DNA from 2 places in the Amycolatopsis sp. NPDC026612 genome. Region 1 is predicted to be linked to the other one. Evidence: riboswitches for the same ligand, from Rfam matches in the RefSeq annotation. Region 1 holds a riboswitch; the other holds the start of a gene.
What was found. Region 1 has a riboswitch for thiamine pyrophosphate ahead of thiC (phosphomethylpyrimidine synthase ThiC). Riboswitches for the same ligand answer to the same signal wherever they lie in the genome.
Positions count from the first base shown of each region.

Region 2: linked by a shared signal. The riboswitch ahead of AB0F15_RS40490 (thiamine ABC transporter substrate-binding protein) and the one ahead of thiC (phosphomethylpyrimidine synthase ThiC) in region 1 are both predicted to bind thiamine pyrophosphate.

Region 1 is NZ_JBEZYB010000037.1:12,231-15,626, reverse strand. Features, by position in the region: gene AB0F15_RS28175 (glycoside hydrolase family 15 protein) at 1-75, opposite strand, end outside; gene AB0F15_RS28170 (trypsin-like peptidase domain-containing protein) at 276-1,187, shown strand; TPP riboswitch at 1,236-1,359, shown strand; gene thiC (phosphomethylpyrimidine synthase ThiC) at 1,353-2,990, shown strand; gene thiD (bifunctional hydroxymethylpyrimidine kinase/phosphomethylpyrimidine kinase) at 2,987-3,396, shown strand, end outside.
Region 2 is NZ_JBEZYB010000100.1:18,343-21,738, reverse strand. Features, by position in the region: gene AB0F15_RS40510 (ArsR family transcriptional regulator) at 1-474, shown strand, start outside; gene AB0F15_RS40505 (hypothetical protein) at 471-938, shown strand; gene AB0F15_RS40500 (hypothetical protein) at 938-1,276, shown strand; gene AB0F15_RS40495 (4a-hydroxytetrahydrobiopterin dehydratase) at 1,673-1,957, opposite strand; TPP riboswitch at 1,990-2,097, shown strand; gene AB0F15_RS40490 (thiamine ABC transporter substrate-binding protein) at 2,117-3,166, shown strand; gene AB0F15_RS40485 (iron ABC transporter permease) at 3,241-3,396, shown strand, end outside.

The DNA of each region.
Region 1 (3,396 bases):
CCGGGCCACCGCGGTCGCCGGGACCAGCCCGGTGACCAGCAGCCCCGCCAGGGCGCCGAAGATGAATTTGCGCATATCAACCCCACAGAAAAGTCGCCTCTGCACCGTTACAGAAGCGCCTGGCAGTCTGCCGCCGATTTCTGCCGGATACATGCCCCAATCCGGTGAACCACTGACCGTCACGGATCCGCCGGCCGGTTCACCAGCAGCGAACGGACTTCCCGCCGAACCGGGCGCAGAATCGTAGTACCTGCAACGCTGTAATCGAGGTACGCATGGACGACGCGATGGACGCCTACTCGCGCGCGGTCAGCACGGTCGCCAAGACCGTCACCCCGCACGTCGCCGGGGTGCAGCTCGCGCGCGGCAGCGGCTCGGCGGTCGTCTTCTCCGACGACGGTCACCTGCTCACCAACGCCCACGTCGTCGACGACCACCGGCGGGGTGTCGCCACCTTCGCCGATGGCAGCGAAGTGCCCTTCGACGTCGTCGGCGCCGATCCGCTGTCCGATCTCGCCGTGCTGCGGGCCCGCGGCGAAACGCCGTCGGCCGCCGTGCTCGGGGACGCCGACCGGCTCGTCGTCGGGCAGCTCGTCGTGGCCGTCGGCAGCCCGCTCGGCTTCTCCGGCACCGTCACGGCCGGGGTCGTCAGCGCGCTCGGGCGGGCGCTGCCGGTGCGCCACGGCCGCGCCGGCCGGGTGATCGAAGACGTCATCCAGACCGACGCCGCGCTCAACCCCGGCAACTCCGGCGGCGCGCTCGCCGACTCCGCCGGCCGGGTCGTCGGGATCAACACGGCCGTCGCCGGGGTCGGCCTCGGGCTGGCGGTGCCGATCAACACGACGACGCGGCGGATCATCGACACCCTCGTCGTCGAGGGACGGGTTCGGCGCGCCTACCTCGGCGTCGTCGGTGTGCCCGCCCCGCTGCCCGACGACGTCGCCGAGCGCACCGGGCAGAACGCCGGGCTGCGGGTGCGGGAAGTGGTCGCGGGCGGGCCCGCCGACCGGGCGGGCCTCAAAGCGGGCGATCTCGTGCTGACGGTCGCGCGCACCCGCGTCTCGGACGCCCAGGGCATCCAGCGGCAGCTGTTCGCGGAAGTGATCGGCACCGCACTGCCGATCACGGTGCTGCGCAACGGAGCCATGGTCGACGTCTACGCCACACCGGCCGAACTGGTCGGGTGAGGTGAGGAGACTTGAGTATCCCGACCCGGCGTGGCATGGTCGGTGGCACAACACCAACGCGGGAGCTCGCGCCATGGCGGGCTGAGAGGGTGACTGGGGAACTTCCCGGGCGTCACCGACCGCATGAACCTGACCGGGTAATGCCGGCGTAGGGAGTGAAAGTCGTTGACGACGCTTGAGAACAATGCTGCCGTAAAGGTGACCACCGGGCCGATCACCGGCTCGCACAAGGCGTACCGGCAGACCGAATCCGGGCTCCGCGTCCCCGTGCGGCGGATCGACCTTTCCAACGGGGAACACTTCGACGTTTACGACACCTCCGGCCCGTACACCGATCCGGACGTCGAGATCGACGTCCACACCGGACTGCACCGGCTCCGCGCGGGCTGGGCCGACGGGCGGGAACACAACACCCAGCTCGGGTGGGCGAAGCAGGGTGTCATCACCCGCGAGATGGAGTACATCGCCGTCAGGGAACGGGTTTCGCCCGAATTCGTGCGCGACGAGGTGGCCCGTGGCCGCGCGGTGATCCCGGTCAACCGGAAGCACCCCGAGTCCGAGCCGATGATCATCGGCAAGAACTTCCTCGTGAAGATCAACGCCAACATGGGCAACTCGGCCGTGTGGTCGTCGGTCGAGGAAGAGGTCGACAAGATGGTGTGGGCCACCCGCTGGGGCGCCGACACGATCATGGACCTCTCCACCGGCAAGCGGATCCACGAGACGCGGGAGTGGATCGTCCGCAATTCGCCGGTCCCGGTCGGCACCGTGCCGATCTACCAGGCCCTCGAAAAGGTCGACGGTGAACCGGAAAAGCTGTCGTGGGAGGTGTACCGCGACACGATCATCGAGCAGTGCGAGCAGGGCGTCGACTACGTCACCGTGCACGCCGGCGTGCTGTTGCGCTACATCCCGCTGACCGCGCGGCGGGTCACCGGCATCGTCAGCCGCGGCGGGTCGATCATGGCCGCGTGGTGCCTCGCGCACCACAAGGAATCTTTCCTCTACACGCATTTCGAGGAACTTTGCGAGATCCTGCGGCAGTACGACGTCACGTTCTCCCTCGGTGACGGCCTGCGCCCGGGCTCGATCGCCGACGCCAACGACCGCGCCCAGTTCGCCGAGCTGGAGACCCTGGGCGAGCTGACGCACATTGCGCGCTCGCACGACGTCCAGGTGATGATCGAGGGCCCCGGGCACGTGCCGATGCACAAGATCAAGGAGAACGTGGAGCTCGAGGAACGGCTCTGCGGCGAGGCGCCGTTCTACACCCTCGGCCCGCTCGCGACGGACATCGCGCCGGCGTACGACCACATCACGTCGGCCATCGGTGCCGCGCAGATCGGCTGGTACGGCACGGCGATGCTGTGCTACGTCACGCCGAAGGAGCACCTCGGCCTGCCCAACCGCGACGACGTGAAGACCGGGGTGATCACGTACAAGATCGCCGCGCACGCCGCGGACCTGGCCAAGGGCCACCAGTACGCGCAGGAGTGGGACGACGAGCTGTCCAAAGCGCGCTTCGAGTTCCGCTGGAACGACCAGTTCAACCTCTCGCTCGACCCGGACACGGCGCGCTCGTTCCACGACGAAACCCTGCCCGCCGAGCCGGCCAAGACCGCACACTTCTGCTCGATGTGCGGCCCGAAGTTCTGCTCGATGCGGATCACGCAGGACGTCCGCAAGTACGCCGAGGAACACGGACTGTCCACTGTGGAGGCCATCGAGGCCGGCATGGCGGAGAAGTCGGCGGAGTTCGAGGAACACGGCAACAAGGTCTACCTCCCCGTGGTCGGCCAATGACTCCGAGGACCGCCCTCACCATCGCCGGCTCCGACTCCGGCGGTGGTGCGGGCATCCAGGCCGACCTGCGCACGTTCTTCGCGAACGGCGTGCACGGCCTGGTCGCGCTGACCGCGGTGACCGTGCAGAACTCGTTGGGCGTGCAGGGGTTCACCGAGATCCCGGCCGACGTGGTCACCGCCCAGATCAAGGCGGTGGCGTCGGACATGGGCGTCGACGCGGCGAAGACCGGCATGCTGGCGACGGCGGAGATCATCCGCGCGGTCGCGAAGACGCTCGACGAGCTCGGCCTGGACTTCCCGCTGGTGGTCGACCCGGTGGCGGCGTCGATGACGGGGCACCCGCTGCTGCGCGAGGACGCACTGGAGGCGATCCGCACCGAGCTGTTCCCGCGCGCGACGCTGAT
Region 2 (3,396 bases), on a different contig from region 1:
GGCGTCACGCCCACGGCCGTGCTGCGGGAGGTCGAACGGCTCGTCGGCGGGGGCATCCTGGAAGACCGGCGGGTCGGCCGGAGCCGGCTCGTCAAAGCCCGGACGGACACTCCGCTCTACCGGCCGTTGAGCGAGCTCCTGTCGGTCACCTTCGGGCCGCTGCCGCTGCTCGCCGAGGCCCTGTCCGGTCTTGCCGGCGTGCGCGAGGCTTACATCTACGGGTCATGGGCCGCGCGCTACAGCGGCGAACCCGGGCCGCCTCCCGGAGACGTCGATGTCCTCGTTGTCGGCTCGCCCGATGCGGATGCGCTTTTCGACCTCGCCGAAGGCGTGTCGCGACGGCTGGGCCGCGAGGTCAACGTGCACCGGGTCTCGCCGGCTTCGTGGGCGGTGGCGGACACCACGGATCCGTTCCTCACCAGCGTGCGTGAGCGTCCGCTGGTTCCGTTGCCGCTCGAGCAGGAGACCCGATGACCCGGTGGAACCAGGGGCGCGCCACGATCGACGCGCTCATCGCGCGCGGCTCGCTCGAGCACGTCCCGGCCTCGCGGGAAGCCGCGGAAGCCGAACTCGTCCGGGCCCGGACGCACGTCGCTTCGGCTCGGCAGCTGCTCGAGTCGGATCCGGAAGGCGCCTACACACTGGCGTACGACGGTGCCCGTCGTGCGCTGGCGGCCGTGCTGCAGAACCAAGGTTTGCGCGCGACGAGCCGGGGTGGCCACATCGCCGTCTACGAAGCGGTTCTCGCGCAGCTCGACCCGCCGCTGGGGTCGCTTCTGCGTCCCTTCAACCGGATGCGGGTCCGGCGCAACGAAGTCGCGTACCGCTCTTCGGAGGCGCCCGCGGTGACCGCCGAAGACGTGACCGCCGATGTGGCGAAGGTCGACGATCTCATCGGGGTCGCCGAGAAGACGATCCCGAACATGCCCCGCTACTGATGGAGGACTCCGCGGGCCGCCCGCTGACGGCGAACGAGCGGACGGCACTGGACACGCTGCTCGCGGCGGACTTCCCGGGTGCGGGGGAACTGCGGGCGCAGGCCGCCACGGCCCGGGTGATCGGCCGCTGCGGCTGCGGGTGCCCCACGATCGACCTCGCGGTGGACGAAACGACCCCGCGCGCGGCGGTGAAGAAATCAGTGGCGGTGGAGGCCGACGTCCCGGACGGCGGTCTCATCTTGTTCGTCGACGACGGCCGGTTGTCGTGCCTCGAATACTGGTCCACGGCCGACGAGCGGCCGGCCGGGTTCCCGTCGGCCGGGCAGATCGTCTTGTAGCCGCCGGACCGCCAGGTACGGACGAACTAGCCGAGCAGGCCCAGCACCGCGATCGCGATCAGCACCACCGCGGGAGCGAGGGCGTTGATCCAGGCGCGCTGAGCGGGCGTGAGGGCGGCGGTGTTGTTCATGGCGTTTCCTAAGGGCCGAACCGATGCTTCCGCCTGCTCAGCGCGCTGATCATGCCTCGCGTTAACAGCTGTGACCGAACTCTCAGCCGTCCAGGCGATGACGGTGGCGGGCGGTGAACCAGAGCACGCCCCCGGCCGCCGCCACCATCGTTGCGAACGCCGCTGTACCGACCACGATTGCCTGAGTCATCTCGTCTCCCTCCCGAAGGTTCCGGTAACCGAGAGACGCCGAACCGGCGGTGAAGTTCACCCAGAGTTACCGAGGTCACATCCCGGCGAGGACCGAATCGATCTGTGCGGCCAGGTCGAAGTCCTTCGCCGTCAGCCCGCCCGCCGAATGGGTGCTCAGCCGGAACGTCAGCGTGCGCCAGCGGATGTCGATGTCCGGGTGGTGGTCGGCGGCTTCGGCGAGCTCGGCCACGCGGTTCACCACCTCGATCGCCTGGGGGAAGCTCGCCAGCTCCGCTTCGCGGGTGATGACGGCCCCGGACCGGGTCCAGCCCGCGCCCAGCCGTCCGTCGGCCTCGGAGTCGCTCAAGATTTCCGTCATGTCTCCATGGTCGTCCGTCCTGGACTACGCTGCACGGTTGCCACGGGAGTCCGGTCAGCCGGGCTGAGAGGCGGGTCACCCCGCGACCGTTCGCACCTGACCGGATCATGCCGGCGACGGGAGGGCTTCCCTCCGCGTCGGCGAAGTGCAGGAGGGTAGATGAAACGCAGGGCTGTGCGCGTCGCGACGGCCATCGCCGCCGTCAGCGCCGTCGCCACGGCGTGCTCGCTGTCGGACGGCGACGGTGGCACGCAGCAGACGCCCACCGTCACCCTCGTGACGCACGATTCCTTCCTGGCGCCGCAGGAGGTGCTCGACGCCTTCCAGAAGCAGTCGGGCATCAAGATCTCCGTGCTCAAGCAGGGCGACGCCGGATCGCTGACCAACAAGCTCGTGCTGACGAAGGCCAACCCGATCGGCGATGTCGCGTACGGCGTCGACTCCACCTTCGCCTCGCGGGCACTCGGCGAGGGCGTCTTCGAGCCGTACACCAGCCCCGAGGCCGACCGCGGGCCGCAGCGCTACGCCGTCGACCCCGAGCACCGGCTGTCCGCGGTCGACGTCGGCGACGTGTGCGTCAACGTCGACACGAACTACTTCACCGCCAAGGGGATCCCGGCGCCGTCGACCTACGACGACCTGGCCGACCCGAAGTACAAGGACCTGCTGGTCGCCGAGGATCCGGCGACGGCGTCACCCGGCCTGGCGTTCCTCCTCGGCACCGTCGCGAAGTACGGCGACGCCGGCTGGAAGGACTACTGGACGAAGCTGAAGGCCAACGGCGTCAAGGTGGTCAGCGGCTGGGAAGAGGCCTACACCAAGCAGTTCTCCGGCTCGTCCGGCAAGGGGCCGCGGCCGATCGTCGTCTCGTACGCGTCGTCGCCCGCCGCCGAGGTCGGTGACGACGGGAAGCCGCGCACCAAGGCGCTGCTCGACACCTGCTACCGGCAGGTCGAGTACGCCGGCGTGCTGACGAACGGCAAGCAGGCCGAGAACGCGCACAAGGTCGTCGACTTCCTGCTCTCCCAGCAGTTCCAGGCGACGGTCGCCGCCAACATGTACGTCTACCCGGCGCGCCAGGACGTCGAGTTGCCCGCGGGCTGGGCGCAGGTCGCGCCGCTGCCGCAGAAGCCGCAGACACTGCCCGCGGACCAGGTCCAGGCCGGACGCGAGAAGTGGATCGGCGAATGGCGCACGCTCGTGCAGTGAGCACCGGCGCTCCGGCCCGGAGCCTCCGAAGCGCGACAGCGCCACCGCGGACCGCCCGCGGACTCGGCCTGGCCCTGATCGGCGTCGCCCCGATCGGGTTCCTGGTGGTGTTCTTCGCCTGGCCGGTGCTGGCGATCGTCGGACGCGGGTTCGCTGCGGGCGGCCTCGGCGCCGTGCTCGGTGACCCGCGGACCTGGCAGCTGGCCGGGTTCACCGTCGCGAGCGCGGCC